DNA from 2 places in the Microbacterium sp. ABRD28 genome. Region 2 is predicted to be linked to the other one. Evidence: predicted binding sites of a transcription regulator. Region 2 holds the regulator's gene; the other holds the start of a gene.

Region 1 (15,300 bases), 1.1 Mb from region 2:
CCTCATCGGATTCGCCTTCGGCTTCCTCACGGGCGCGTTCATCGGATTCTTCGTCGCGAGGGTGGGTATACCCTCGTTCGTGGTGACGCTGGGTCTGTTCCTGGGATTCCAGGGTCTCGCCCTGACGGTCATCGGACCCGGCGGCCTCTACCGCGTGGAAGTCCCCGAGCTCCTCGCCCTGCAGAACGGCAACCTGCCGGTGTGGGGAGGCTGGGTGATGCTGCTGGTCATGCTCCTCATCTCCGCCGCGACGAGCTTCTGGGACCGCAATCGGCGCACCCGGGCCGGCGTGCCCAACCGGGCGCTGTCGCTGGTGTGGATCAAGCTCGCCGCCATCGCCGTCATCGGCGGGGTCGTGGTGTACGTCCTCAACCAGAACCGCGGCCAGTCGGTCGTGGCGGTCGAGGGCGTGCCGATCATCGTCCCCGTCGTGCTGACGATCCTGTGGATCGGGACGCTGGTGCTCGACCGCACGAAGTTCGGCCGCTACATCTACGCCATCGGCGGCAACGCCGAGGCGGCACGTCGCTCGGGCGTGAAGGTGCGCTGGGTCAAGTGGTGGGCCTTCGTCATCTGCTCGAGTCTCGCCGTGGCCTCGGCCCTTCTCGCGGTGACCCGTGTCGGCTCGGTGGACGCCACGGTCGGTCGAGACATCGTGCTGAGCGGCGTCGCGGCGGCGGTCGTGGGTGGCGTCAGCCTCTTCGGCGGACGCGGGCGCCTGGTCCACGCGGCCATCGGTGCGCTCGTCATCGCCGTCATCACGAACGGCCTGGGGCTGCTGAACCTGCCCGCCGGCGTCAACCTGCTCGTCACCGGCGGTGTGCTGATCCTCGCCGCCACGGTCGATGCGCTCTCGCGCCTCCGGTCGGGAGGCATACGGATCTGACTGCGGGGTGAGTGCGCCCCGGCACGCGTCCGGGCGCACTCACCCCTTCGTCAGCACCTCCGACACCCACGCGGGCACCACCTGCGACGCGGGCCCGGCGCGGACCTCGTCGAAGGGAACAGCCGCGTCGCTCGGCACGAGGTTGAGCTCCACGGTGCGGGCACCCAGCGCCGAGGCGAAGGCCACGTATCCCGCGGCCGGGTAGACACTCCCCGAGGTCCCGATCGACACGAACACGTCCGCGGTGACGAGCGCCCGCTCGATCCGGTCGAGCTCGTAGGGCATCTCGCCGAACCACACGACGTCGGGGCGAAGCGCAGACGCTCCGCACCCCGGACACGCCGGTCGGCCCTCGAGGTCGTCGACGATGACCGACACCTCCCCGCACGCGGTGCACAACGCGTTCGCGAAGGTGCCGTGCATGTGCACCAGCCGCCTCGTGCCGGCGCGCTCGTGCAGGTCGTCGACGTTCTGCGTGACGACGAGCAGGTCATCGCCGATCGCCGCCTCCAGCTCGGTCAGGGCGCGATGGCCCGCATGAGGCAGAGCGGATGCCACGGCCCGCCGACGCGCGTCATAGAAGCGCAGCACGGTGTCGGGATCGCGCTCGAACGCCTCCGGCGTCGCGACGTCCTCCACCCGGTGCCCCTCCCACAGTCCGTCGGCATCGCGGAAGGTCGGCACACCGCTCTCGGCGGAGATCCCCGCACCGGTGAGGACGACGACGCGCACGGTCAGCCCCGCAGAAGCGCGCGCAGCGCGTCGATGGTGTCGGCCTCCGCCGCGGACTTGTCGGGTCGATACCCCTTGACCCGTGCGAAGCGGAGCGCGACGCCGCCGGGATAGCGCGTCGAACGCTGCACACCGTCGATGGCGATCTCGACGACCGTTTCGGGTCGGACGTGGACGGCGTGCGGGCTCCGGGAGGTCGCGATCGTCGGGAAGTGGGCGGTCTGCCAGGCCAGGAGCCTGTCGGTCAGGCCCTTGAAGGTCTTCCCGACCATCACGAACCCGCCGGGCGGCCCGAACGCACCGTCGGGGTCGCGAGCACCCAGGTGCAGGTTCGAGAGCAACCCGGTCCGTCTCCCCGATCCCTCCTCCACGGCGAGGACGACCAGGTCGAAGGTGAGCACGGGCTTGACCTTCAGCCAGCTCTTCCCTCGACGGCCCGCCTGGTAGGCGGAGTCGATGGCTTTGACCATCACGCCCTCGTGCCCGGCGGCGAGGGCGGCGCGGGCGGTCTCCTCCGCGACTTCGGGATCAGCCGTGCGCACCGCGGGAATGCGCCACTCCCCTGCCACGCGATCGAGTTCTTCCTGTCGCACGTGCAAGGGCTGATCGATCAGGTCGCGGCCGTCGAGGTGCAGCAGGTCGAAGAACCACGGGCGCAGCGCCACCGCGGTGGCAGCCTCGGATCCGAACCGCGACATCGTCTCCTGGAAGGCCCGGGGGGCGCCGTCCTCATCGAGGGCGAGGGTCTCCCCGTCGAAGATCGCCGCGCTCACCGGCAGTGCCCGGACGGCCTCGACGATCTCGGGGAGGCGATGGGTCACATCGGCCAGGGTGCGGGTGAAGACGCGAATGTCGTCGCCGTGACGATGCACCTGGATGCGGGCGCCGTCCAGCTTGTACTCCACCGATGAGTCCCCGGTCGCCGACACCGCCTCGCCCGCGCTGGCCGCCGTCGCCGCGAGCATCGGCAGGACGGCGCGGCCGACGATGAGCCCGACCTCGTCGAGCGCGTCGGCGCCGCCGAAGAGGGCCGCCGACGCCGCCTCACCGAGGTCTCCCGACAACATGGCCGCACGACGCACGGATGCGAGCGGACGATCGGCTGCGAGGGCGACCGCGTCGAGGAGCACGCCCTCGAGGGCCCCCGTGCGGAGCTCGCCGAGGATGACGCGGGTCAGGAAGTCCCACTCCCTCGCCGTCGCAGCCTGCGCGAGGGCATCGAGCTCTGCCTGCCGCCGTGCCGCAGAGCCTGTTCCGGCGGCGACGGCCAGGCGCTCGAAGGCCGCGTCGACGTCGAGGACGGACAGCGTGGCGTGGGGCGCGTGCTCACGCTCGGCGGAGAGCGTGCGCCACCCGACACCCAGCCGACCCTGTCGAGGCTTCGCCAACAGCAGCCCCACGGTGATCGAGATCTCTTGCGGCTCGAGGCCGCGAAGCGTCTCGGCGAGCACCACCACCTTCGCCTTCCGCGACGCCGTCTGCGAGACGACCTCGGTGGCCTCGACCACCTCTCTCAGGAGCATGGGCGCGATTCTGCCACGGGGGTGCGACACCGGTCAGCTGGCAAGGATCTCCGCCGCCCGTTCGATGAACCGCGCAGCCGCGACGCTGTCGCCCGGATCTGTCAGCATCATCCGCAGCACCACCTCGTCGACGGCGTCGAGGTAGCCCGGCAGCCGCAGCGCGGCGGTGTCGGGAGTGAGGACGGTGTCGGAGGGCGCCAGACCCAGTCGCGCGAAGTTCGCCGCGTAGGCGGGATACCCGGCGTAGGCGTCGCGCTCCGCCTCCAGCCGCGGCAGCGCGTCGACGTCGAGGGCGGCGCGGACATACAGCGCCGCGTGCGCGCCGTCCTGGGCGCGGTGCGCCTCGGCCGCCTGTGCGGCCGCGAGTGCGGGACTCAGCCAGCTGAGGAGCACGCCGTCCCCCGTCGTCGCGCCCAGGTGGCGCATCCGCGGTCCGAGGGCGCCGACGACGATGCGCGCGCCGGTCCCGTCCCGCAGCCGGATGATCGCGGTGCGGACCGCATCGAGGGCGCCGCGTCGGAGGCCCCCGGACCCGATTCCCAGGGTGAGACGCGCGACGGGGAGTTCGAGCGCCCTCACCTGCCCGGCGATCTCCTCTCCCGGACGCCGGTCCACCGGGATGACGCCGGTGGCGAGCCCCAGGGTGTCGGTGACCTCGGCGACGGCGGCGAGCACCTCGAGTGCGTCGTGACCCGGGGTGTCATTCACCCACAGGGTGGTGAACCCGGCTCGTTCGACGACCGGGGCGATCGTGCGAGCAAACGCGGGCCCGACGGCAGCGGCGATTCCGATGGAGCATGCCATGTCCTCAGCATGCCCCATCGGAACCAGCGTCAGGCTCGAGCGGCGACCGTCGCTCCGGCGGCGACCCGCAGCATCCCGTCAGCGGCGTCGAGCCTCACCGCTCCGCGGTCGCTGAGCGCTCCCGACACGAACAGGTCGGCGATGCGGTCGTCGACCTCGCGCTGGACGAGCCGGCGCAGGGGACGCGCCCCGTACTCGGGCTCGTAGCCGTTCTCGGCGAGCCATGCGATCGCCGAGTCATCGATCTCGAGCGACACCTCGCGGGCGCTCAGCCGTGCACGGGTCGCCCCGAGCATGAGTCCGACGATCTGCTCCAGCTGCTCCTTCTCGAGCTTGCGGAAGAGCACGATCTCGTCGATGCGGTTGAGGAACTCCGGTCGCATGGCGTCGCGCAGACGCCCCATCACACGGTCGCGGAGATCCTTGTCCGAGCCGAAACCGGTGGCTCCGCCGCCGTCGGCGATGAAGCCGATGGCACCCGAGCGCGAGGCGAGGAATTCGCTCCCGATGTTCGAGGTCATCACGACCACGGTGTTGCAGAAGTCGACCGTTCGTCCCTGACCGTCGGTGAGGCGGCCATCGTCGAGCACCTGCAGCAGCAGGTTGAACACGTCGGGGTGGGCCTTCTCGATCTCGTCGAAGAGCACGATCGAGTACGGGTTGCGCCGCACGCGCTCGGTGAGCTGCCCCGCCTCGTCGTATCCGACGTATCCGGGAGGGGCACCGACCAGGCGCGACACCGTGTGCCGCTCGCCGAATTCGCTCATGTCGAAGCGGATGACGGCGCCGTCGTCATCGAACAGGGAGGCCGCCAGGGCCTTCGCCAGCTCGGTCTTGCCCACCCCTGTCGGGCCGAGGAAGAGGAATGAACCGACGGGACGGCGGCTGTCCCCCATTCCGGTGCGGCTCCGCCGCACCGCCTTGGCGACGGCGGTCACCGCGTCATCCTGTCCGATCACCCGCGCGTGCAGCTCGCTCTCCAGCGCCGCCAGGCGCTCACGCTCGGTCTCGGTCAGACGCTGAGCGGGGATGCCCGTGGCGCGGCTGATCACCGCGGCGATCTCGGGTTCGTCGACCACCGCCGCACCCGCCTTCGCGCCGGCCTCGGTCGCCACACGCAGGCGCTCCTGCACCGCGGTGATCTCGTCGCGGATCTGAGACGCCTCCTCGTAGCGCTCCGCGGTGACCGCGGCATTCTTGTCGGCCTCGAGCGTGGCGAGACGCTCCAGGAGCTCCCGGGTGTCGACCTTCGACCCCAGGCGCAGCCGGAGCCGTGCCCCTGCCTGGTCGATGAGATCGATCGCCTTGTCGGGAAGAACCCGGTCGGTGAGATACCGGTCGCTGAGTTCGACGGCGGCACGCAGTGCGTCGTCGGTGTAGGTGACCCCGTGGTGCTCCTCATAGGCGCCGCGCAGGCCCCGGAGGATCTCGACGGCATCGATGAGCGACGGCTCGCCCACCCTCACCGGCTGGAAACGGCGCTCCAGGGCGGGGTCCTTCTCGATCGTGCGGTACTCCTTCAGCGTCGTCGCACCCACGAGGTGAAGCTCGCCGCGCGCGAGCCGGGGCTTCAGGATGTTGCCGGCGTCCATCGCACCCTCGCCGCCGCCCCCGGCGCCGACGACGGTGTGCACCTCGTCGATGAAGACGATGAGCTGGTTCGAGCGCGCGGCGATCTCGTCCATCGTGTGGGTGAGGCGCTCCTCGAAGTCGCCCCGGTAGCGCGTGCCGGCGAGCATCGCGGGCAGGTCGAGGGCGATCACGCGCTTGTCGCGCAGCTGCTCGGGAACGTCGCCCGCCACGATCGCCTGGGCCAGGCCCTCGACGATCGCGGTCTTGCCGACGCCGGCCTCGCCGACGAGCACGGGGTTGTTCTTCGTGCGGCGGCTGAGGATCTCGATCGTCTGCTCGATCTCGTCTTCGCGCCCGATCACCGGGTCGAGCAGTCCGTCGCGGGCACGGGCCGTGAGGTCGGTGCCGAAACGGTCGAGCATGGGGGAATCGGATGCCGCGGCATCCGCTCTCTCTTCGGCGCTCGTTCCGCCGGGGGTGACCGTCTCGCGCACGCTCTGGGTGAGCGCCTCGGCGGTGACGCCTGCCTGGGCGAGGATCTGCCCGGCCGGTGTGTCCTGCGCGAGGACGAGGGCGAAGAACAGGTGCTCGGGGTCGACGTAGGTCGAGCCGGAGGAGCGTGCGACCTGGAAGGCGTGGAAGAGGGCGCGCTGCACCGACGGAGTGATCACGGCGCCGTCGACGTCGGCAGCCGTCGACGCGGCGGGGAGCCGCTGTTCGGCCGCGCGGGCGATCGCGTCGGGATCGGAGCCGATCCGCGCCACCGCATCGCGCGCCGGGGCGTGCTGGACCAGCACGCGGAGCACGTGCAGGGCGTCGAGTTCGCGCTGGCCGCGCTCGAGGGCGTAGCGGCCGGCAAGCTGCAGCATCTCCTGGGTTCGGGCGCTCAGGAAGCGGCTGAGGTCGATCGAACGCTCCGCGCGAGCCCGCTCGCCCGCGAGGTAGCGAGCGAGGAACTCGTCGAACGCGCTCTGACCGTCACCGGTCTGGGGGAAGTCTTCGGGCATGTCAGTCTCCGTGAAGGGTGATGCGAAGCCTGCTCGGAGATCCCGGTACGGGAACTTGAGCAGACACGTATCAACTTCAACGCGACGTGATGGCGACTATTCCCACCGCCGTCACCGAAAAGTCGGATCCGGATCGTTCCACGTCTGAGCCGTTTCGACGATCCAGAACGCCGAGAACAGCAGGAGGAGCACGACCTCGCCGATGAGGACGAGCGGGATGCCGGTGGCCGCCCCTCGCGGATCGGCGACGCTCAGGAGGAAGACGACGAAGAGGAAGCCGATCGCGGCGAGGATTCCCACGGCGATCGTTCCGTAGATCGCGCGGGCGGCCGGCCGGGAGGAGGTCGGCGCCCAGGCGGTCCACCCGGCGACAGCGGCGATGAGGGCGAAGAAGGCCAGGGTCGCCGCCAGATGACCGAAACGGAGCAGACTCTCCTGATCCACGGCCGCCCACAGGGGGAACCCGACGATGAGCCCGCCCGCCGCGCCGGCCGTGGTCAGCACGCCACGGGTGAGGGTCCGCTGGGCGCGGGCGACGAAGAGCGTGGCGACGAGCGCGACCACCCCCACGATCGCGAACGTGATGAGACCGTTGACGACGTCGGCGTGCACGGCGGCGGGCACGACGCCACCCACAGGGGTCGGGATGATGGCGATGAGGGGGGCCAGGACCGCGGCGACATCGAGCAGAGCCTGGGGCACGCTCCGCCCCGACAGGGCGAGGAGGGCGAGCGACACGGCGAAGAGCGACCCGGTGAAGACCGTCCGAGCAGGGGTGTAGAAGCCGGCGCTCAACGACTCCGGTGCGGTCCCGACGTCGATCGCGACCGCGGCGACGGAGACGAGGAGGGCGAGCACAGCCCCGAGGATCGCCAGCCGGACGTACCGGTAGGTGCGGGCGAGGGATGTCGCGGCCGCGACCTGGGTCACCGGAACCGCCGTCCTGCCGACCACACGGACTCGACCTCGAGCGCGGGGCCGAGGAGGACGACGTCGGCGGCGAATCCGGGGTCGAGACGCCCCAAGCGGTCCTGCCGCCCGACGACCCTCGCGGGGGTCTCGGTCAGGGCGGCGACGGCTGTGGGGAGGTCGAGTCCCACCTGTTCGACGGCTCGGCGCAGAGCGGCGTCCTGAGTGAGGGTGGAGCCGGCGATCGTCTCCGTGCCCGCCAACCGCGCGATGCCCTCCGACACGGTGACCTCCAGGTCGCCGAGGATGTAGTCGCCGTCTGCCGCGCCCGCGGCGGCCATGGCGTCGGTCACGAGCGCGATGCGCCCCGGGGCGAGATCGAACAGCATCCGCACGACCAGGGGGTCGACGTGGCTGCCGTCGAGGATGACCTCCAGAACGATTCCCGACGCGTTCACCGCGGCGAGCACCGGGCCCGGTGCCCGGTGATGGATGCCGCGCATCGCGTTGAAGGCATGGGTGAGCAGCCTCGCGCCACGAGCGAACGCCGCCTCGGCCAGGGCACGATCGGCGCCGGTGTGGCCCACCGCCACGACGACGCCCGCGTCGGCGAACGTCTCGATCGCCTCGAGCGCGTGAGGTCGGTCGGGGGCGACGGTGATCTGGACGAGTGCATTCCCCGCGGCATCCCGCAGGCGACGCACCGTCTCGGGATCGGGATCACGCAGCACGTCGGGATCGTGGGCCCCCCGGAAGTCGGGGTGGAGGAAAGGTCCTTCCAGGTGCGCGCCGAGGACGCGCGGATCGCGGGCTTTCGCCTCCGCGATCGCGGCGAGGCGCGACGCGAGCGTATCGATGCGGGCGCTCACCAGGGAGAGCACGGAGCGTGTCGTGCCGTGGGCGGTGTGGGTGTCCAACACCCGTGCGATCGCGGCGGCGCCGTCATCGACGGCCGCTCCGCCTCCGCCGTGACAGTGCAGGTCGATGAATCCGGGGGTGAGGACGCGGCCCGAGGCATCGATGACCTCCGCAGGCGCGTGGCGCTGCCAGTCGGCGCCGGTACCGCGCACCGAGACGACGTCGCCGTCGAGCAGCAGCCACGCGTCCTCGGTGATCTCACCGCCTGAAACCAGTCGAGCCGAATGCAGGACTGTGGTGCCGGTCGCGTTCACTCCGCCACGATATCCGTCCGAGCCTCGCTATCCTTCACAGGGCCGGAAGGAGCGGGATGTCGGAACTGTGGCGCGGGGTGGGGCTCCTCCTCCGCGGGTTCGGGTGGTGGGCTCGTCGTCCCGCGGCGATGGCGCTCGGACTCATCCCCGCCGTCGTCGTCGCGGTGGTGTTCATCACCGCGCTGGTCGTCCTGGGCGCCTGGGTTCCCGAAGTCGCCGAATGGCTGACGCCGTTCGCGGCGGGATGGCCGGAGTTCTGGACCGGCGTCCTTCGCATCGCCGTGAGCGCCGCGCTTCTCGGCGGTGCGGGCATCATCGCGATCGTCACCTTCACCGCCGTGACCCTCATCGTCGGAGAGCCGTTCTACGACCGCATCTGGCGTTCGGTGGAGAAGAGCGCGGCAGGAGATATCCCCGGCGCGGACTACGGCTTCTGGCGATCCACAGGAGACGCGCTCTCACTTCTCGGCCGCGGCATCCTCATCGCGATCTGCGCGGCCCTCGTCGGCTTCATCCCCGTCGTCGGCACGGTCCTGGGAGCGGTCATCGGTACGGTGCTCACCGGTTGGATCCTCGCCGACGAACTCACCTCGCGTGCGTTGACGGCACGCGGCATCTCGCGCAGGGAGCGGCGCGCTCTGCTCCGCCGCGCCCGGCCCCGGGTGTGGGGCTTCGGGATCGCGACCCAGCTGTGCTTCCTCGTGCCTCTGGGCGCCGTGGCGGTCATGCCGGCCGCGACCGCAGGCGCGACGATGCTCGCGCGGACGCTCGTCGGAGAGGACGCGAGCGGTTAGCGCCGGCCGTCCCGCGTGGACCACATGGCCCAGGCGACGAGAACGGGCTGGAAGAACAGACGGAACAGGCGCTTGCGGTCGCTGTCCAGACCGAAGCCGTCGCGCTTCTTCAGGTACTGCTCGAGGTTGCCGGGGAAGATCGCCACGAAGAACGCCGCCAGGTAGTTCCCGAGCGTGCGACGTGATTTCGGAAGCAGCACGAGCGACGCCCCGAGCATGACCTCCAGCACTCCCGAGACGATGACGACGTCATCCTTGTCGAACCCGGTGCCCCGCGTGGTCCAGTCGGGAACCTGCGCCTGGAACTCCTTGCGTCCCCAGAACAGGTGGGTGACGCCGGCGAACACCATCGCGCCGGCCAGCGACCAGCGGGCGAGGGTGCGCAGGGGGCTCGAGCTGTCCGACATCCCGTCAGCCTAACCGCGCGAGGATCATTCCCGACCTCCGGGCGGGCCGACGACGAGAAGCACGACGAACAGCAGCACGACCGCGGTCGCGATGAGCAGGGCGAGCACCCACGGGCGCCGAAGGAAGAAGCGCAGCATCCGGTCGAGGATCCGGCGGTCGCGGGGATCGGCCGTCTCCTCGGTCCGCCACGATCCGCGCAGGCGGCCGGAGCGCTGCAGCCAGATCTCGGTGGGGATGGTGGCGTACGGGATCACGGCGCTCCCGACGGCGACGATCGCCGGCCCCGGCGACCAGCGCTGGTTGAGGGCGACGAGTACCGCCGTCGCTCCGTAAGCCAGGAAGACGAAGCCGTGGATGCCGCCGCCGATCGTCACCGCGATGTCGAGACCGGCGGTCGCACGGAGGATCAATCCGGTGATCAACAGGGTCCACGACACCGCCTCGGCGATGGCGAGGGTGCGGAAGAGGGTCAGGGGCGTGCGGAACACGGGTTCTCCTCGGCGAGGGACGGGGTTTCCAGCCTAGAGAAGCCCACAGAACGCGCCGCCCCGGTCGTGTCGGTGTCAAGAGATCGCGACGGCGCCTAGCGTGGAGGTGTGGAGTTCCCCTTCGACGCGCTGCGGCGGTGGCCTGACGTCGAGGCTCCGGACCTCGTGGCCGTCGACGCGGCCGATCGACTGCTCCTGGACCTGTCCCAGGAGGCGCGCCGTGATGCGGCGCCGGACGAGATGGTCGTGATCGGCGATGCCTACGGGGCGCTCACCCTCGCCTCAGCGCAGCCGGGGTGGTTCCTGAGGGTGCATCAGGATTCTCTCCTCGGCGAACGCGCTCTCGCTGCGAACGCCGAGGCGCTGGAGATGTCGGGAGTCTTTCGCTCCCTGCCGCTGTCCGCTGAACTCGTGCGAGACGCGAGGGTCGTCCTTCTACGCCTCCCCCGTTCCCTGGATGCGCTGGATGACATCGCCGGTCTCATCGCGAGGCACGCTCACCCCGACGTGCGGGTCTTCGCCGGCGGCCGCATCAAACACATGACCCTGGCCATGAACGACGTCCTGCGGCGGTGCTTCGGGCGTGTGGACGTCAGCCCGGCGCGGCAGAAGTCCCGTGTCCTCATCGCCGCCGAGCCCCACGACGGACGCGACCCCGAGCCGAAGCGTGCGAGGGTCGGCGACCTCGAGGTCTGTGCCTTCGGCGGCGTCTTCGCCGGCGCTTCCCTCGACATCGGCACCCGGCTCCTCCTGGAGAATCTTCCGAACGGGATTTCGGATGACGCGCTCGTCGTCGACCTGGCCTGCGGAAACGGTATCGTCGGCGCGACGCTCGCTCGGCGTCATCCCCGTCTCCGGGTTCACGCGTCGGATGTCTCGGCGGCCGCCGTCGCCTCAGCGCGCGCCACCGCCGCCGCGAACGGGGTCGCCGATCGGGTAGAGGTCATTCAGGATGCCGGCCTGTCGACCCTCCCCGATCGGGCGGCCGACCTGATCGCGTTGAATCCTCCGTTCCACACCGGAGCGGCCGTGCATGAGCGGCTCGCCCACGGGCTGTTCGCTGACGCCGCTCGGGTGCTCGCCCCGGAGGGCGAGCTCTGGACCGTCTGGAACTCGCACCTCCGCCACCGATCGACACTCGAGCGCCTCGTCGGCCCCACCCGTCAGGTCGCCCGCAACGCCAAGTTCACCGTCACCGTGTCCAGGAGCGGCTGAGATGCACAACATCGCCCGGTGGGCGGTCGCCCTGTCGACGCTGATCGGGCTCGGACTGGCGCTCGGCCTGAACCCCGCCCTGTACGGGGCGACGGCCGACATGCTGGCCCGCAACACCCAGGTGGCGGCGCGGATGGGGTGGATGGTGGGTGGCCTCGCGACGGGCGCCACGATCCTCTTCGTGGCGCTGCAGAGCTTCAATCCGGCGAATCTCGTCACCGCCGCGGAGCGCGATGCCGACGCCCTCGCGCTGAGCCGCACGGTCGACCTCATCGCCGGGGCCGTCTTCCTGGCCGCGGCGATCGGGGTCGCGGTCTGGCGTCTCCGTGTCCCCCGGCGAGCAGCGGTCGCGCGCGCCACGCAAAGCCGTGCACATTCGGGGAGCTACTTCTGGCTCGGCCTCAGCTGCTCGATCGTCGGATTCACGACCCTCCCGATCATGTACACCACGGGCCGCGTGACCGCGGGCATCAGTGACGAGCTCGTTCCCCGGATCCTGGCGTACGCCGTCTTCCTGCTGGCGCTCATCGCCCCGTTCGTCCTGCTCGCCGGAGTGTGGTCGCGGCTGCCGGGCGCGGCCGCCTTCGTGTCACGCACCTACGACAGACTCATCCATCTGGATTACCGATGGACCTATGCGGTCGTCCTGGCCGCCGCGGGCGTCGTGTGTCTGGGCTTCGGTCTCATCGCGGGGCGGTGAGACGGCGCGAGTCCGACTGCCGGCCCGGCCGACTGGACGTCAGAACGGCGCCGGTTCTCGGGGGTCGTCGGCGGGTTCGTCGGTGATCCGGAACTCTCCGGTGAACGTGGTCCATTTCACCCACAGGTCGTCGGGGACGTCCTCCTCCGGTGAGAAGTGCACCCCATGACCCGGTGGATTGTCGACGTAGATCCTTCCGGTGGGGGAGGTCCACTCGATGACCCCACCGTCGAGTTGCTTCACCTTCCAGGCGGTGAACTGTTTCATGCTGTGATGCCGTTGGCACAGGCAGGACAGGTTGCAGATCTCGGTTCTCCCGCCCAGGGCGGCGTCGTGGTTGTGGTCGATCTCGCAGGTTCGGGCGGGCATCCGGCATCCTGGCCACCGGCAGTGCTTGTCCCGGCCCTTCAGGAACCGGACCATCGCCCCGGTCGGCCGGTACTGGTCCACTGCCATCGTCAACCCGGTGACCGGATGGGTGAGGAGTCGCTCCCACATCCCGTCACTGTTCCCCGCAAGCAACCGCGCCGTCTCGGCATCGATCGGCCCGACCCCGGCAAGATCGCACGGGACGTCGCTTTGCCCCATGAGGGCCATGATGGGGATGACGACCTGCACCTTCGCGGTGATCGCGCCCAACCCTCCCGGCAGGTCACCAGAGCCGGTCGGGTTGAGGCTCGGTACGGCGGTGAGGAGCATGTCGGCGAACACGTCCGCGCGGACCTCATCGATCGTCCGGGTGTCCGGCGCCACATCATCGCCCGGCTGCGGTTCTCGAGCGGTGATGACCGCGGTGGCTTCGTCGGTGATGCGTTGGAAGATCCCCTCGATCAGCACCGTGGACTGCACCGCCCGCAGCTCCGACATCCCGTCACCGATCGCGTACCGGACGATCTTCCGCTCCCGGGACGCCCCCGCATGCCGCTCGGTCAGTGTCCGCGGGTGCATCCGCTCGGCGATGATCTCCAAATCCGCACGCGCACGACCCGGGGTCTCGTCCAGACAGATCTCCGCGGCCAGCTGATCGAACTCCCCCTTCACCTCCGGCGGCAACCGCCGCCCGACATCCTCCACCACCGCCACATGCGCCCGCGTGATCAGCCCCTTCTCCAGGCAGTGCACCGTCGCGGGATAGTCGTTCACCACCGCGTACGCGGTGTCGATCTGCCGCTGCACCGACCGGTCCGACAGCCGCACCGCGGCCGCGATCTCGGCCGCCACACCCCGCAGCGCCATATCCCGGTCCCGCACCACCGCGGATGACCCCTCCGTCAGCCGCGCCGCGAACGCCCCAGCCTCGGCCAATGCACGCGTCTGCTCCGCCTCCGCGGCAGCCAGCGCTACCTGCGCGGCCTCCACCCGCGTCAGCACACCCGTCAGCTCAGACCGATCCTCCTCGCTGAGAAGGGTGAGCCGCGGGTTCGAACGCATGTACGAAGCATGGCACCACCCTCCGACATCGAGACCCGAAACCCTCAACCCCAGGTTGAACCGATCTCGACCTGATGAGGCACCCGGGCTCCAATCGAGCGAAGCCCCCGACGAGGCTCTCGAGAAGCGCACGCTCGTCGAAGGCTGGACAGCTCAGATGGAAGGACCCTGGCCATCGCGCACCTCGAAGAGGAGCTGCGTCTCGGTCGCCCGCACAACGGGGTGCACGGTGATGTGCTCGAGCACCACGTCCCGCAGCGCTTCGGGATCGCGCACGGCTACATGGACGAGGAAGTCGTCCACTCCGGCGACGTGGAAGACACGCAGCGCAGACGGGATCTCACACAGCGCGTCGAACAGTTCGCGAACACGAGAAGCCGTGTGACTCCCCAGTCGCACGCGGATGAGAGCCTGGATGGGATAGCCCAGCGCCGTCTCGCTCAAGCGCACCTGCGATCCGCGGATCACCCCCCGCGCGCGCAGCATGCGCACCCGATGGGCACACGTCGACTCGGCCAGGCCGAGCCGTTCGGCAAGGGCGCGGTTGGTGAGATCACCGTCGCGCTGGAGCAGCCGCAGGATGCGGATGTCGTTGTCATCCAGCGGGTCACCGCCTTGGGATTTCATCGAGAAACCTTCCCCCGAGCAGACGAATTCTGCAGAGAGTTCGGATCAAACACGCTTTTTCCGCCCTTTCAGCCTGATCACGGGCTTCTTCTTGCGATTCCCCCCACACTAACGGTATGGAATCTGCACACCGCCACCGCGACACGGTCGCCGTGCACGCCGGACGGAACGACCTCGAGGGTCTCGGCGTTCATGCGCTCCCGATCGACCTGTCGACCACGAACCCCCTCCCCGATCTGGAAGCCGGTGGGCTGTCGTACGAATCCATGGCGAGCGGGGGTCACCCGCTCGCCGACGGCGGTCTCGTCTATGCGCGGTTGTGGAATCCCACCGTCGCCCGCTTCGAGTGCGCGCTGGCCGAGCTCGAGGGCGCCGAGGAGGCTGTCGCCTTCGCCTCGGGCATGGCGGCGATGACCGCCGCGATCATCGCACACAGTGCAGCGTCCGGGAGGTCGCATGTCATCGCGGTGCGCCCGCTCTACGGCGGGACCGATCACCTGCTCTCGTCGGGACTGCTCGGTATCGATGTCACGTACTGCGACGAGGACGAGATCGCCGCCGCGATCCGACCCGAAACCGGGCTGATCGTCGTCGAGACGCCCGCCAACCCCACGCTCGAGCTCGTCGACATCGCGGGCGCGGTGGCGTCGGCCGGAAGCATCCCTGTCCTCGTCGACAACACGTTCGCAACGCCACTGCTGCAGAATCCGGTCGCGCTCGGAGCGGCGATGTCGCTGCACAGCGCGACGAAGTACCTCGGCGGCCACGGCGACGTCATCGCCGGTGTCATCGCGTGCGGTGCTGAGACCGCCGCCGCGCTGCGTCGTGTGCGCGCGGTGACCGGTGGACTTCTGCACCCGCTCGGCGCATATCTGCTGCACCGAGGACTGCCGACTCTGCCGGTGCGCCTGGAACGGCAGCAGGGGTCGGCGCGCCGGCTCGTGGAATGGCTGCAGGAGCAGCCAGAGATCGCCGAGGTGCACTACCCCGGCCTCGACGGAGATCCGCGTGGTCTGCTGCGACGTCAGATGC
Region 2 (15,300 bases):
GAGCGGGGTCGGACGCCCCGTGGCGCGCTCTCCCAGCTCGTGGCCACCGGCCGAGACCCGATGGCCGTCCTCGATGCCCAAGACGTCGATCGCGTGCCGGAGCTCGTGCCGCTGCGCACCGCCCGCATGGGGGCGAGTCCTTTCGCGTTCTACCGGGGAAGCGCAGCGATCATGGCCGACGACCTGTCGCGCTGCCCGAGCACGAGCATCCTCGTCGCCTCCTGCGGCGACGCGCACCTGTCGAACTTCGGCCTCTACGGGTCGCCCCAGCGCACGCTCGTGTTCGATCTGAACGATTTCGACGAGTCGGCCTGGGCTCCCTTCGAGTGGGATCTCAAGCGCCTCGCCACCAGCGTCGTCATCGCCGGCCGCGCGACCTCGCGCGACGACGCCGTCGTCGAGGATGCGGCGCGGCAGGCCGTCCGCACGTATCAGCGGGGGCTCCGCACCGCCGCCAAGCGGTCTCCGCTCGAGCGGTACTTCGACCGCTTCGACGCGCTCGGTGCTCGCCTTTCGACCGATCCGGAGACGGCGGCGGTCGTCGAGCGCGCGGTGCGATCGGCGCAGAAACGCACCGGTTCCCGTGCCGCGCGCAAGCTGACGACGACCGATGAACACGGCCGCGTGACGCTCCTCGACGATCCCCCGGTGATGACCCATCTCACCGCCGGCGACGAGGAACGGGCATGGCGGGTCCTCGACGAGTACCGGCTGTCGGTCAATGTCGACATCCGGCTCCTGCTGCAGAAGTACGCGATGGCCGACGTGTCGGCTCGGGTGGTCGGCGTCGGCAGCGTCGGCACGCGCTGTCTGCTGATCGCGCTCCAAGACGGCGACGGCGATGTGCTCCTCCTTCAGGGGAAGGAGGCCGGCGAGAGCGTGCTCGTGCAGTACGGGCGCGTGACGCAGCCCGAGGCGGTCACGACCTTCATCGACACCTATGGCAACGGAGGGCGGGTGGTCGCGCTCCAGCGCATCCTGCAGGCGGTGTCCGATCCTTTCCTCGGTCATATCCGCCGATCGCCGTCCGGCGCGCGGCGCGACTTCTACGTGCGGCAGTTCCACGACATGAAGGGCGGCTTCGACGCCGAGGCGATGGAGGACAAGCCGTTCCGCTGGTACGCCATGGCGTGCGCGGCGACACTGGCGCGCGCCCACGGGCAATCACCGACGGGGGCCACCGCCGCCGGCTACGTCGGGGGCGGGCGGCGGTTCGAGGACGCCGTGGTGGAGTGGGCGTACGCCTACGCCGATCTGTCGTACGAGGACTGGGAGGAGTTCCGCCGCCACCGCGGCACCGAGGAGTGAGTGGGCGCGGCCCGCGCGATCAGCGCGCGGTGCCCTCGGCCGATCCCTCGGTCGGACCCGACGGGTCGGACAGGATGCAGATGATCTCGCGATCGCCGTCTCCCCACGACTGCTCGGACGGGTCGATCGAGTCTGCGATGAACACCGATTCCTCGTAGGAGATCCCGACGAACGGCTCGAAAGCAGACAGACACCCTTCCTCCGCAGCCGCGTCGACGGCCTCGGCGCCCGGCCACTCTCCGTCGGGCATATCGAAGAGATGGAAGACCTCGTAGTCGTGCGACTCGCCGCAGGGGACCACCGGCAGCTGATTGATCTCGGTCTCGGTCACCTCGGTGAAGCAGTCCCCCACCGCGATGGCGAACACGTCGGCGTTCCCGCCCTCGACGACCTCCTGCGACTCCTCGTCCCGCTCCACGGTGGAGGGAGCGGTGAAGCTCACGCATCCGGAGAGAGCGACGGCGAGGGTGCCGACGGCACCCGCGGCGAGAAGACGGTGGATGAGGCGTGAGGTATCCATGGAACTTTCGGGGATGTGTGAGGACAGGACGAACGCCGAGATCGATCCCGGCGCGGGCCTCAGCCTAGAAGGCGATCGCTCCCGCCCGCGAGTCGGCGGCACCCCCGCGCGTGTCGGCTAGGCCGATTCGTCTCGAGCGCCCGGAGAGAGCGGATGACGCGGGCGCCAGACCACCAGCTCGGTGGCGCGGCGCACGCGCGTGCCATGGCGCAGGGTGACGACAGAGCCGGTCGCGCCCGCCGCGAAGACCCGCGCCCCCGGGCGTGACTGGCGCTCCATCTCGAGTTGCTGTTCGAGGTCCCGCACACGACGGGTGAGGTCGTGCACGCGCTGTTCGAGGGAGATGAGCCGCGCGATCGCGGGGAGGCTCATACCGTCGGCGGACAGCCGCGCAACCTCGCGCAGCTGCTCGACGTGGCGGAGCGAGTAGCGGCGGGAACCGCCCTGAGTGCGAGCGGGGACGACGAGACCGAGCCGGTCGTACTGGCGCAGCGTCTGCGGGTGCATGCCCGACAGCTCCGCCGCCGCGGCGATGGCGAAGATCGGCGCGTCACCGTCGATGTCGACGTGGTCCGTCATCCGTCCCTCCCGTGTCAGCCGCGCGCCTTGGCCATGAGGTCCGCCCGCGGGTTCTCCTTCGGCTCCACCTCGTGGAAGCGTTCGAGCGCTTCGCGCGCGGCGCCCTCGAGGTGGGAGGGCACGACCACCTGCACCTCGGCGAGCAGGTCGCCGGTGCCCTTCTGAGTCGAGACACCGCGTCCCTTGACGCGCAGCACGCGTCCCGAGGGGGTGCCCGGCGCGACACGCAGCTTCACCGGGTCGCCACCGAGCGTCGGGACCTCGATCGTGGCGCCCAGAGCCGCCTCGGTGAAGGTCACCGGAACCACCACGCGCAGGTTCAGTCCCTCACGGGTGAACACCGGGTGGGGGCGCACCGTCACCTGCACGACGATGTCGCCGCTTTCGCCGCCGTCGGGAGAGGGACGTCCGCGACCGCGGAGGCGGATGCGCTGCCCGTCGGCGACGCCGGCGGGGATCTTCACCTTGAACGGCTTGCCGTCCTCGCCCTGGAGGGTGATGGTCTCGCCCTTCGTGGCGGTGACGAAGTCGATGGTCGTGCGCGCCGTGACATCCGACCCGCGGGTCGGGCCGCCGAAGCCGCGGAAGCCGCCGGTGGGCTGCCCGAACCGACCCGAGCCGAAGCTGCCTCCCTGCTGCTGGTTGAACATCGCGAAGATGTCGTCGAAGTCGGCCGACTCGTAGCGCCCACCCCCGCGGCTCTGACCGAACGCGCTGAAGACGTCTTCGAACCCGCCGGCGCCCGGGCCGCCCGCAGTGAAGCGCGCGCCCGAGCCCATGGCACGGATCTGGTCGTACTCGGCACGCTGCTCGGGGTCGGAGAGCACCGCGTACGCTTCGCTGATCTCTTTGAACTTCGCCTCGGCCGCAGCATCCCCCGGCTTGGAGTCGGGGTGATACTGCCGCGCGAGCTTGCGATAGGTCTTCTTCAGATCGGCGTCGGAGACCTCCTTGGAGACCCCCAGTACCTTGTAGAAGTCCTTCTCGAACCAGTCCTGGCTGGCCATGGCGTCTCCGGCCTACTCTGCCGGCACCGCGACGACGACCTTCGCCGGACGCAGCTCGGTCGAGCCCAGCCGGTAACCCGTCTCGACCACCTCGAGGATGGTCGCCTCGGTCGCGCCGGGGGTCGGCTGCTGGAAGATCGCCTCGTGGTGCTGGGGGTCGAAGGCCTCGCCGGCGGCGCCGTACGCCTCCACGCCCATGCGCTCGACGACAGCCCGCACCTTGTCGGCGATGGCGGCGAAGGGCGTGCCCTCGACGAGATCGCCGTGCTTGGCGGCACGGTCGAGGTCGTCGAGCACGGGGATCAGGCCTTTGGCGGCGGCCCCCTTGGCACGCTCGATCTCGATCTCGCGCTGTTCCTCGGTGCGGCGGCGGTAGTTGGCGTACTCCGCCTGCAGGCGCTTCAGGTCGGTGAGAAGCTGCGACTCCAGAGCCTCGACGCGGTCGGCGACGGCGTCGGTGTCATCCGCTGCCGCCGCGTCGGCGGACTGGGCGGCGCTGAGGATGTCGTCGACGGTGAAGTCGCCCTCCTCTGCGCTCGCTGCGTCCGCCGACGCGTTCGGTGAGGCGTCTGCCGACTCGGGCGCCGAACCGTCCTCGGGGTCAGGCCCGGGAACCGTGGGGTCGTCCTTGTCTTTCGCCATGGTTACTTCTTGTCTTCCTCGTCGTCGATGACCTCGGCGTCGACGACGTCCTCATCGTTCGACGGCTGGTCGCCCGCGGGCGCACCCTCGCCACCGGCGGCGGCACCGTCGGCCTGCGGCGCGGCCTGGTTCGCCGAGTAGATCGCCTCGCCGATCTTGCCCTGCGACTGCGACAGCTTCTCGAACGCCGACTTCACCGCGTCGTCGTCGTCACCGGCGAGCGCGGTCTTCAGCGCATCGACGTCGGCCTGGACCGACTCCTTGACGTCGGCGGGCAGCTTGTCGTCGTTGTCCTTGATGAGCTTGTCGACCGAGTAGGCGAGCGTCTCGGCCTGGTTTCGGACCTCCGCGGCCTCACGGCGCTTCTTGTCCTCCGCCGCGTGCTCCTCGGCCTCGCGCACCATGCGCTCGATGTCGTCCTTCGGCAGCGACGAGCCGCCGGTGATCGTCATCGACTGCTCCTTGCCGGTTCCCTTGTCCTTCGCCGAGACGTGCACGATGCCGTTGGCGTCGATGTCGAAGGTGACCTCGATCTGCGGGATGCCCCGGGGAGCCGGCGCGATGCCGGTGAGCTCGAACGTGCCGAGCGGCTTGTTGTCGCGGGTGAACTCGCGCTCGCCCTGGAAGACCTGGATCGCGACCGACGGCTGGTTGTCGTCGGCGGTCGTGAAGGTCTCGCTCCGCTTGGTCGGGATGGCGGTGTTGCGCTCGATGAGCTTGGTCATGATGCCACCCTTGGTCTCGATGCCGAGGCTCAGCGGGGTGACGTCGATGAGCAGGACGTCCTTGCGCTCGCCCTTCAGCACACCGGCCTGCAGGGCTGCGCCCACGGCGACGACCTCATCGGGGTTCACACCCTTGTTGGGCTCCTTGCCGGCCTCGCGCTGGACGAGCTCCGACACGGCGGGCATACGGGTCGAACCGCCGACGAGCACGACGTGGGCGATGTCGGCGACCTTGATGCCGGCCTCGCGGATGACATCCTCGAACGGCTTCTTGGTGCGGTCGAGGAGGTCCTTGGTGAGGTCCTCGAACTTCGCGCGGGTGATCGTCTCCGACAGCGAGACGGGGCCCGAGTCGGTCAGCGACAGGTAGGGGAGGTTGACCGAGGTGCTGGTCGAGGAGGACAGCTCCTTCTTCGCCTGCTCGGCGGCCTCCTTCAGTCGCTGCAGGGCGATCTTGTCGCCCGAGACGTCGACACCGGTGGTGTCCTTGAACTGCTTGATGAAGTACTCGACCAGACGCTGGTCCCAGTCGTCACCGCCGAGACGGTTGTCACCGGCGGTGGAGCGCACCTGGATGGTGGAGAAGTCGTCGTCCTTGCCCACCTCGAGGAGCGAGACGTCGAAGGTACCGCCACCGAGGTCGAAGACGAGGATGAGCTCGTCCTCCTTGCCCTTGTCCAGGCCGTACGCGAGGGCGGCGGCGGTGGGCTCGTTGATGATACGCAGGACGTTCAGACCCGCGATCTCGCCGGCCTCCTTGGTGGCCTGACGCTCGGCGTCGTTGAAGTACGCCGGCACCGTGATGACCGCGTCGGTCACGGTGTCGCCCAGGTACTGCTCGGCGTCGCGCTTGAGCTTCTGCAGGATGCGGGCCGAGATCTCCTGCGGCGTCCACTTCTTGCCGTCGACCTCGAAGGTCCAGTTCGTGCCCATGTGGCGCTTGACGCTCGAGACGGTGCGGTCGACGTTGGTGACCGCCTGACGCTTGGCGGTCTCGCCGACGAGGATCTCGCCGTCCTTGGTGTAAGCGACCACCGAGGGGGTGGTGCGGAAGCCCTCGGCGTTCGCGATCACCTTGGGCTCGCCGCCCTCCAGCACCGCGACGACGGAGTTCGTCGTTCCGAGGTCGATACCAACAGCACGTGCCATGTGTGTTTCTCCTTTTCACGGGGCCGAGAGCCTCGACCCGGGGCGTTGTCCGAAAGTCCACACGCGACCGGGTCACGGAGGGTTGAGTCGCGTTGGCTCAACACTACGCCACCCCCGCGCCATCGGTCAACTGAACTTGATATGAATTGACTCAAGTTCGATCCGCCCTCCGAGGCGGGGAGTCACATGGTGACGTCCCCGACGAGGTTGACCTTCACGCCGATGCGCTCGAACATCGCGGCTTTCGCCATGAGCGCCCGGTCGGCGGTCGCGGCGTCGGGGGAGTAGACGACCTGCGCGTGATTCGCCTTGTGCCGCGCCATGAACTGATCGCGCGTGACGCCGTGGAGGACGACGTGGGCGATCGGCCACTCGGGGTTGGTGGCCTCCTTCCGGCGCCGGGTCTCGTCGTCGGGCAGCTCGATCGCCGAGGCGCGGAAGATGTCGACCTGCACGATGCCGTCGGCGATGAAGACGCGACTGACGACGAGTTCCCCGGGCCGCGAGACGCCGTTGACGGTAGCGCCACCGGCGGGGAAGAAGACGTGGCCTTGGCGCCATCCTTCGGCCTTGTCCCACCCGCCGAGGTGCGAGGCGGGGACAGACCCCGAGATCTCGTAGACCCAGACGAAGCGTCCGTCGTACTCCTCTCCCCAGCGCACATCGTGGAGCGTGTTGTCGGGGATCAGGCCCATGGCGGTCCACACCCGGTCGGTGACGAGCGCGTCGACGGCCACGCCCTCGTCCGCCTCGTTGAAATGCGGAAAGGCGCGACCGGCGAAAAGCTCGCGCCTCCCGTCGCGAGAGAACACCGGCGGGCGTTCGGTGGAGTTCAGGATGCCCTCGGCGAGATCCGATGCCGGGACGAGATCCTTCAGTCCCTGCTGATACTGGATGCCGACGGCGTCGAGTCCGAAGTCGTCGGAGATGCGCAGCGCGGCGATGTACATTTTCAGCTGCCACTGCACTTGATCGCGCGTCAGCTCTGTGATGGGATCCTCGCCGTAGCGGAAGGTCATGCCGCGATCGACGAGCCACTCGTAGGCCGCATCGGCCTCTTTGTCCGTCACGCTCAGCATCTCGGCGTAGAGCGCGGACTGCGACAGTCGCTCCTTATAGATGCCGAGCGGATTGAGGAGCTCGTCGTCGAAGATGGCGTTGTACATCCCCATGCAGCCTTCGTCGAAGACGCCGATGATGGCCTTCTCCGCGAGGAGCTGATCGCCCAGCGCCCGGCCGAGCGCGACTTCGGCGGTGTCGGGGAGAGCAGGCAGGTCGCGCACGTGCGAGGCGTCGTGGGTGATGCGGCCGGTTTCGACCCATTCCCGCAATCCCTCTCGAAACCATTCGTCGGTGAAGTCGACCGACCAGATCGTGGCATAGTCCCGGCCCATCTTTGTCAGGCCCGCATTTAGGCCGAGAAGGCCGACGAGCCCGGGCCAGTCCCCCGCGAAGTTCGCCACCGTGAGAATGGGGCCGCGGTGCGTCCGCAATCCGGCGAGGACGTGGTGGGAGTACTGCCACACGGCCTCCGCGACGATGAGGGGGGCGTCCTCGGGGATCCGCGTGAAGACGTCCAGGCCCATGCGCTGGCTCGAGATGAAGCCATGACCCGTGTCGGGGTCGACCTCGTTGGCGCGGATGACCGTCCAGCCCAGCTCATTGAAGGCGCGGACGACCTCAGTCTCCATGGCCGCCTGCGTCGGCCACCCGGCGATGTTCGCCGACTCGCGCAAGTCGCCGGAGGCGATCAGGTAGGCCGTGCGGGGCGCCGCTGTCCGCGCCACCTGGGGCTGCGGGAATGTGTAGGTCATGAGGGGATTCCTTCCGTGCGCTGCAGGGCGGCGAGGGCGTGCGCGACGTCCCTCCCGCCCTGATAAAGATTCAGATACAGGTCGAAGAGCCGGTCGTAATGCGGGCCACGCGACGCATCCGGCGTGATGGTGTCCACGACAGGGTTCCAGTCATCGATGCGGGGCGGATCGGAGGACACCGCGCCCGCGGCGAGGAAGGCGGCGCCGTAGCTCGCACCGATGGTGATGCGCGGCACCTCCTGCGTAAGCCCCGTGACGTCCGAGACGGTCTGCAGCCACAGCCGGCCCTGAGTGCCGCCGCCCACCGCGACGATGCGGCGGACATCGGCGCCGGCGGCCCGCATCGTCTCGACGTTGTGGCGAACCCCGAAGGCGGTCGCCTCGAGTGCGGCGCGGTACAGGTCGCCGCGGGTGTGTCCGAGGGTGAGCCCCGCGATGACGCCGCGCGCATCCGCGTCGAGGATAGGAGTTCGCTCGCCGGCGAAGTACGGCAGCATCAGAAGCCCGCGGGCGCCGGGACCGGACACCTCCGCCTCAACGAGCAGCTGGGGGAAATCGGCGCCGGTGAGGTCCCGCAGCCACGCGGTGAGGGCACCGGAGGTCGCGAGGCCCCCGGCCAGATTGGTTGTCCCCGGGAAAGCGCCGACGGTCGTCCACATCGACGGCGTGCGCAGGACGTGGTTCCCTGTCGCCACCAGGAACATCGTCGTGCCGTACATCAGCATGAGGTCGCCGACGCCGTGGGCGCCCGCACTGACGGCTTCGGTCCAGGCGTCGATCGTTCCGGCGATGACAGGGGTGCCGGCGGCGATCCCCGTCTGCGCCGCGGCGTCGGGTGTCACCTCCCCGACGATGTCACCCGCCCACGCCAGACGGGGCGGCTCGATCCCCGGTGCGATGCGATCCCACCCGGAGGCGTGCCACGCGTGCGCCTCGATGTCGTACAGCGGCGTGCACTGGCTCGCCGACTGGTGATCCAGCACGTAGGCGCCGGTGAGCCGTCGCGCGAGCCAGGACGCGGGCATGAAGAGGCGCCGCGCCCGCGCGTAGGCATCGGGCTCCTCCTCGGCGATCCATGCGATCTTCGGACCCGCGGCCTGCGTCGTGAGCGCGGACCCGCCGACGCGGACGATGTGCTCAGCGCCGAGCTCCGCGGTCAACCGCTCGATCTGGGAGACGGCGCGGGTGTCTACGCCGTACAAGATCGTAGGCCGGACGGGCCGGTCGTCGGCGTCCGCGAGGAGTACGCACGGACCCATGCCGCTCACGCCCACCGCGATCACCTCGGCTCCGGATGCCGCGGGGTCCTCGTTCAGCTGCGTGCTCAGGTGGCAGAACTCGGCCCACCAGATGTTCGCATCCATCTCGACGTGGCCCGGGCGGGGCCGATGCACGTCGTGGGCGGCGGTCGCGGTGGCGAGTACCTCGCCGGTTGCGGCGTCGACGAGGACACCCTTCGTGCTGGACGTGCCGATATCGACCCCTAGGACGCAGCGTCGCGTCATCCGTACCTCCCGTGCTCGCCCGTCAGTGTAACGTGAAATCGATTTCAGTTCCACCGTGACCACGACGCAACGAGGTCGTCGCCGACGGGCGGGCTCGTCACCGGCCGGCGGGACGGACCTCACCGCGGAGGGTCACGAGGCGTGGCGGCTCATCATCGCCCCCGATGCGCTCCAGCAGCATGCGCGCCGCAGTCATCCCCATCTCGCGAGCGGGGAGTCGCACGACCGTGGCGAAGTCCGCCGGCGTCGTGGCGAATGGGAGCGAGCCGATCACTGCCACCCCGGTCCGCGGCGGAGCAAGATCGAGCTCGGCCAGGCGCTGGAGGACGCCCACGCCGAGAAGGTTGTTGCCCGCGACGACCGCGTCGGGTCGGTCGACCCCCGAGAACAGGGCGTCTACGCACTCCCGTCCACCCTCCACTCGGAACGTCGAGTGCTGCAGCAGCGCGGGTTCGGGCTCGACACCCCGCGCTCGAAGGGCGTCGGCCCAGCCGAGGGCGCGCTCGCGCGCGGTTTCGATGTCGGCGGGCCCCGACACGCACGCGATCCGCCGGAACCCTGCGTCCCACAGCCGCGCCGTGGCCTCGGCTCCGGCCTCGCGATTGGCCATCACGACGGCGTCGACGTCGCCGGCCCGACGGTCCACCGCGACGACAGGCCGCCCGCCTGCGGCGAACGGCGCGAGATCGGACGTCGGGCTCGCCGCCGCGATGAGCACCCCCGCCATGTGGGTGGATGCCGCGATGCGCAGGTACGACGCCTCCTTATCCGGATCCCCATCCGAGTTGCACAATACGACGGAGTATCCCGCCTCCGAAGCGATGTCCTCGATCCCGCGGGCCATCTCGGTGTAGTAGGGGTTCTCGATGTCGGGGATCACCAGCGCCACCGCCTGCGCATGCTGCGTTCGAAGAGTCCTCGCGGTCCGGTTAGGGACGAAGCCGAGCGCGTCGACGGCGCGGCGCACCGCCTCGGCTTTCTCCGGGGACACAGAGATGCCATTGAACACCCGGGACACGGTCGCGGGGGATACCCCGGCTTCGCGTGCGACGTCGTAGATGGTGGTCACGGCCATACTCAGTCGGATCCGCCCGCACCGACAGGCACGAGACTCGCGCCGGCGGCGTCGGCGCGCAGTTCGAACTCGAACCGGCTGCGGTCGCCGCGGTGGTACGCGATGAAGAATTCGAGGGGAACGCCTGCCGCGTCGCGGCTGACGCTGCGCAACCGCAGCAGGGCGGATCCGGGCGAGATCGCCAGCAGCTGCGCCTGCTCTGGTGAGGCCACCGTCGCCTCGGCCGAGCGGACGCCCGCGACCGCGCGCAAGCCATGCTCGGCGAGGACCCGGTACAGGGAACCCTCGCGCAGATCGGCACCGAACGTCACCGCGCCGACCGCCTCGGGCATCCAGGTCGTGGACAGCGACCAAGGGTCGTCGTCGACGTAACGAAGCCGTTCGAGAAGGATGACGGGGGCGTCGACCACGACGGCCAACGCCTCCGCGACTTCGGGCGTCGCGGGCACCGTCTCGTGGCGAAGCACGTCGCTTCGGACGTGACCGCCGCGGCGCTCGACGTCGTCGTACAGCCCGATCAGGGTGTGCATCAGCGCTTCACTGGTCTTGGGGCGGGCGACGAACGTGCCCTTTCCCTTCACCCGCTCGATGATCCCCTCGTGCTCGAGCTGCCCGAGGGCCTGGCGGACGACCGTCCGCGAAATCCCGTAGAGTTCGCAGAGCCGGTGCTCGCCCGGCAGCAGATCGCCCGGACGAAGGCTCTGCGAGGCGATCCCATCGATGATGAGTCGCCGCAGCTGGTCGTACATCGGCGCGGCGGAGCGCCGGTCAATGGCGGGCGACGACGGCGCGTCTGAGGTCGAAGCGAGGGTCATGGCTCAGTAGACCACGCCGGCGTGCAGGATCACATTGGCATAGGGAGTGAATTCGCCCGACCGCACGAAAGCCCGGGCCGCTGTTGACAGCCGCTTGAACTCGTCGTGCGGGATGAGCGCGATCTCCACTCCGAGGGGCTCGAGGCGCTCGCGGAGCGCCGCCAGGACGTGCGGGCTGCGCTCGGCGACCTCCGCCGACGCCGTCGCGCCCTCCACCGCGAGCTCAGCGAGCACCGTGTCGAGGACGTCGAGGAACGCAGGCGCTCCCGGGCGGTAGGCGAGGTCGATCCGTTCGCTCCCCGGCGGGATCGGAAGTCCCGCGTCGGTCACGACGACGAGATCCGTGTGGCCCGTTTCGCTGATGAGGCGGGACAGAGCGGGGTTGATTGTCGTGGCGGTGCGTCTCACGATCGGACTCCTGGTGCTGCATGGGCGGCGAGGAGAGCATCCACGCGGTCCGCGTGGGGAAGGCTGGGTGAAGCGCCGCGCACGGTGACGGTGAGCGCGCCGGCAGCGGCCGCGCGGCGCGCGGCGGCAACGAGCGGCTCTCCCGCGGCCAGGGCCGCACCGAGGTAGCCGGAGAAGGCGTCACCGGCCGCCGTGGTGTCGACGGGCGTGACCGGGAACGGCGGGATCAGTTCGACTTCGGAGTCGGTGACGAGCAGAGCGCCCGCTCCCGCGAGCGTCACGACAGCGGCGCGTGCGCCCCGGGCGAGGAACCAGCGTCCGGCGGCCTTGGCCGAGGCAGCATCGACGACGGGGATGCCGGTGAGCAGACTCGCCTCACTCTCGTTGGGAGTGACGACGTCGACGCACGCCCAGACGTCCTCCGGAAGCTCAGCCGCGGGCGCCGGATCCAGGACGACCGTCATGCCGCGATCGCGTCCGGCGCGCAGAGCATGACAGGCGAGCTCTGCGGGGATCTCCAGCTGCGTCAGGAGCACGGCGGCGCTTCCGTCGAGGGCGCCGAGGGCGGCATCGATCTGCGCGACGCTGAGCGCCGCGTTGGCGAGCGGCACCATCACGATGTCATTCTGTGCGGAGGCGTCCACCCGGATATGCGCGATGCCGGTCGGACCGGGGACGGTGCGCAGATGCGCGATGTCGACCCCGGCCTCGGTCAGGCCGTCGACGATCAGGTCGTGGAAGAGGTCGGATCCGACGCACGCGATGAAACTGGCCTCGGCGCCCGCACGTCCGGCCGCGACGGCCTGATTGGCGCCCTTGCCGCCTAGGACGAGGGTGAAGTCCTCGCCGAGAATCGTCTCACCGGGCACGGGCAGGCGCCCCGAGAACGTGGTGAGGTCGGCAGTGACGCTGCCAACCACCGCTACGCCGCGCGGCGCGGCGCGATCGGAGTCAGGCATCGGTGCCTCCCAGGGGATCTTTGACTTCACCGTCGGCTGTCATTACATTAGCCGAGTCGTCACCTGTAACGACAGGTTGGAGCCGAGAAGTCCGATGATCGCCGCCCCCGTGCTCTACGTCGACAGCGCTGACACCGTGGCGCTGAGCCCGCTTCTGCGGGACGGCCTCGTCCGCGGCGTCACGACCAACCCGACGATTCTCGAGCGCAGCGGCCGCCGCCTGGTCGAGCTCGCCGATCTCTACGCCCGATGGATCGAGGAGGGCGCCGAAGAGGTGTTCTTCCAGGCCTGGGGGACGGATGCAGCGCAGCTGCGCCGCGCCGGAGAAGATCTGCGAGAACTCGGCGACCGGGTCGGCGTGAAAGTCCCCGCAACGCGCGCCGGATTCGCCGCCGCCAAGATCCTCGTTCGAAGCGGCGCGACCGTCCTCGTCACGGCGGTGTACAGCGTTCCGCAGGCGCTTGTCGCGGCGTCGATCGGAGCCCGCTTCATCGCCCCTTATCTCGGCCGACTGACCGACGCGGGCGTTGACGGACACGCGCTCATCGGCCGGATGCAGGCTGTCTGCGCGGGCTCCGGGACGGACGTCCTCGCGGCGAGCCTGCGGTCCCCGGAGGACCTCGTCGCGTTGCGTGAGGCCGGGGTCGGTTACTTCACCGCCGCCCCTGCCGTCCTAGAGGCGACGCTGCTCGATCCGACCAGCGAACGCTCCGCCGCCGAGTTCGAGGATGCGATCGCGCGGCTGTCCTGACGGCCGCGCTCAGGGCCGCGCCGCCCGGCGGAGCCAGCGTTCGACTCCCGCGACGTGCGCCGACGTGAGCGCGGCCGCCAGGTCCGCGTCACCCTCCGCGATTGCGTCGAGGATGGCGCGGTGCTCCGCGAGCGTTCGCCTCACGGCGCCTTCCTCGGTCATCCCGCGCCATATCCGAGCGCGGACGGTCCGGCTGCTGAGCGAGTCGATGAGGCTGCTGAGGTAGGAGTTCCCGGCGATCTGGGAGATCCGGCCGTGGAATCGCAGGTCGTGCTCGACGAGCTCCGGGACGTCCGCCGATGCGGCCGCGCCGGCGATCTCGGCCTCCAGCTCCGCGACGTCCTCATCGGTCCGGCGCTGCGCCGCCTGTCCCGCGGCGTGGGATTCCAGGACGCGCCGCACCTGGAAGACCTCCAGCAGCGAGGCGTCGTCGTGCATGTCCACGACGAAGGAGATCGCTTCCAGGAGCAGGCTCGGTTCCAGGCTCGTGACGTACGTGCCGTCGCCACGGCGCACGCTGAGGACCCTGATGACCTCGAGCGCCTTGACAGCCTCGCGCAGCGAGCTACGCGACAGACCCAGCCGCTCGGACAGTTCCTTCTCCGGCGGCAGCCGGTCGCCCGGGCGCAGCTCGCCGCGCACGATCATGTCCTTGATCCGGTCGATCGCCTGGTCTGTGAGCGCCATGCCCTGATACTAAAGGTCGGATCTCTGCTGGCGGGGTTGCGTCGTCGCGGGAAGAATGGGCGCATGCGCGTCCTCGACTCCCACCTGCATCTGTGGGATCCGGCGGTCCTCGAGTATGCCTGGCTCAGCGACGACCTGCGCGCCCGCTTCGACACTCCGGAACTCGCGGCCGCGGTCGACGACGCTCCCCCGGCGGCCGCCCGCGCGTTCGTCTTCGTGCAGGCGGAGTGCGCGCACGCGCAGGCGCTCGCCGAGGTGGACTGGGTGCTCGCCCGGGCGGAGGCCGCGGGCATCGTCGGCATCGTGGCGCGCGCAGCCGTCGAGCGGGGGGAGGACGTCGTCGGGGAACTCGAGGCGTTGCGCACTCGTCCCCGCGTCGTAGGGGTGCGGCGGGTCCTGCAGGACGAAGCGCCCGGATTCGCGACGTCGCCCGCCGTGCGCGACGGGCTGCGGGCGGTCGCTGCGGCGGGCCTGGTCTTCGACGCGTGCGTGCGCGCCGGGGGATTGCGGGAGGTGATCGCTCTGGCAGACGCCGTGCCGGAGCTGCCCCTCATCCTGGACCACTTGGGCAAGCCGCCGGGCGCGCGGGCTGATCCGAAGTGGACGGAAGACCTGCGGGAGCTCGCGCGGCGACCGCACGTGATCGCGAAGGTGTCCGGGCTCCCGGCCGAGGCGAGGCCGCAGTGGACGGCGGACGACGTCCGTGCCGCACTCGACGTCGCGCGGGACGCGTTCGGGCCCGAGCGGCTGATGTTCGGCAGCGACTGGCCGGTGTCCGTCCCTTACTCTCGCTGGCTCCGGGCCGTTCTCGCCTGGACGGCCGACTGGTCGGGGGCCGAGCGCGACGACCTGCTGTGGGGGAACGCCGCACGAGCGTACGGCATGGCTTGAAGCGCACTGCAGGCCTGGAAGATACGCCGAGCACCTGCCCCGGGTGACATCGCGTGTCCACGAGAGAGGGGCGGGTGGGGGCGGTTCACGGGTGGGGGCGAAGGCGGAGGGATGCCATGCCGCCGTCGACCTCGATGACGGCGCCGGTCGTCGAGCCCGCGGCGGGGCTCACGAGATACACCACGGCGGCGGCGACTTCGTCGGGGTCTACCAGCCGGCCGTGCGGTTGGCGGGCCTCGAGCGCCGCGCGCTCAGCGGCGGGATCGTCGGCCGACGCGAGCAGCCGACCGACCCAGGGCGTGTCGGCGGTGCCGGGGTTGACCGCATTGACGCGAACCCCCTCACGAAGGTGGTCGGCCGCCATCGCCCGCGTGAGCGCGGACACCGCACCCTTCGACGCGCTGTACAGCGCGCGCTGCGGCAGCCCCGCCGTCGCGGCGATCGATGACACGGTGCACACGGCAG

What was found. The regulator HspR, encoded in region 2, represses chaperone genes until heat shock. The targets are predictions, from matches to a motif close to AAGTTGAGTCNNNNNGACTCAACTT.
Region 1: the regulator HspR is predicted to act here: its motif matches at 6,577-6,601, upstream of DT073_RS12475 (ATP-dependent Clp protease ATP-binding subunit).

Annotation. Positions count from the first base shown of each region.
Region 1 is NZ_CP031015.1:2,576,360-2,591,659, forward strand. It holds gene DT073_RS12455 (sugar ABC transporter permease) at 1-886, shown strand, start outside; gene DT073_RS12460 (NAD-dependent deacylase) at 926-1,618, opposite strand; gene DT073_RS12465 (ATP-dependent DNA ligase) at 1,621-3,141, opposite strand; gene DT073_RS12470 (LLM class flavin-dependent oxidoreductase) at 3,175-3,945, opposite strand; gene DT073_RS12475 (ATP-dependent Clp protease ATP-binding subunit) at 3,975-6,524, opposite strand; gene DT073_RS12480 (hypothetical protein) at 6,636-7,454, opposite strand; gene nagA (N-acetylglucosamine-6-phosphate deacetylase) at 7,451-8,605, opposite strand; gene DT073_RS12490 (EI24 domain-containing protein) at 8,662-9,399, shown strand; gene DT073_RS12495 (DoxX family protein) at 9,396-9,806, opposite strand; gene DT073_RS12500 (DUF3817 domain-containing protein) at 9,831-10,295, opposite strand; gene DT073_RS12505 (class I SAM-dependent methyltransferase) at 10,404-11,510, shown strand; gene DT073_RS12510 (hypothetical protein) at 11,512-12,210, shown strand; gene DT073_RS12515 (HNH endonuclease signature motif containing protein) at 12,250-13,641, opposite strand; gene DT073_RS12520 (Lrp/AsnC family transcriptional regulator) at 13,795-14,268, opposite strand; gene DT073_RS12525 (trans-sulfuration enzyme family protein) at 14,385-15,300, shown strand, end outside.
Region 2 is NZ_CP031015.1:385,326-400,625, forward strand. It holds gene DT073_RS01935 (DUF2252 domain-containing protein) at 1-1,308, shown strand, start outside; gene DT073_RS01940 (septum formation family protein) at 1,328-1,828, opposite strand; gene DT073_RS01945 (heat shock protein transcriptional repressor HspR) at 1,946-2,407, opposite strand; gene DT073_RS01950 (DnaJ C-terminal domain-containing protein) at 2,422-3,414, opposite strand; gene DT073_RS01955 (nucleotide exchange factor GrpE) at 3,427-4,056, opposite strand; gene dnaK (molecular chaperone DnaK) at 4,059-5,930, opposite strand; gene DT073_RS01965 (fucose isomerase) at 6,113-7,744, opposite strand; gene DT073_RS01970 (FGGY-family carbohydrate kinase) at 7,741-9,249, opposite strand; gene DT073_RS01975 (LacI family DNA-binding transcriptional regulator) at 9,347-10,324, opposite strand; gene DT073_RS01980 (GntR family transcriptional regulator) at 10,327-11,139, opposite strand; gene rbsD (D-ribose pyranase) at 11,143-11,547, opposite strand; gene DT073_RS01990 (ribokinase) at 11,544-12,506, opposite strand; gene DT073_RS01995 (transaldolase family protein) at 12,601-13,257, shown strand; gene DT073_RS02000 (FadR/GntR family transcriptional regulator) at 13,267-13,944, opposite strand; gene DT073_RS02005 (amidohydrolase family protein) at 14,008-14,835, shown strand; gene DT073_RS02010 (SDR family NAD(P)-dependent oxidoreductase) at 14,921-15,300, opposite strand, start outside.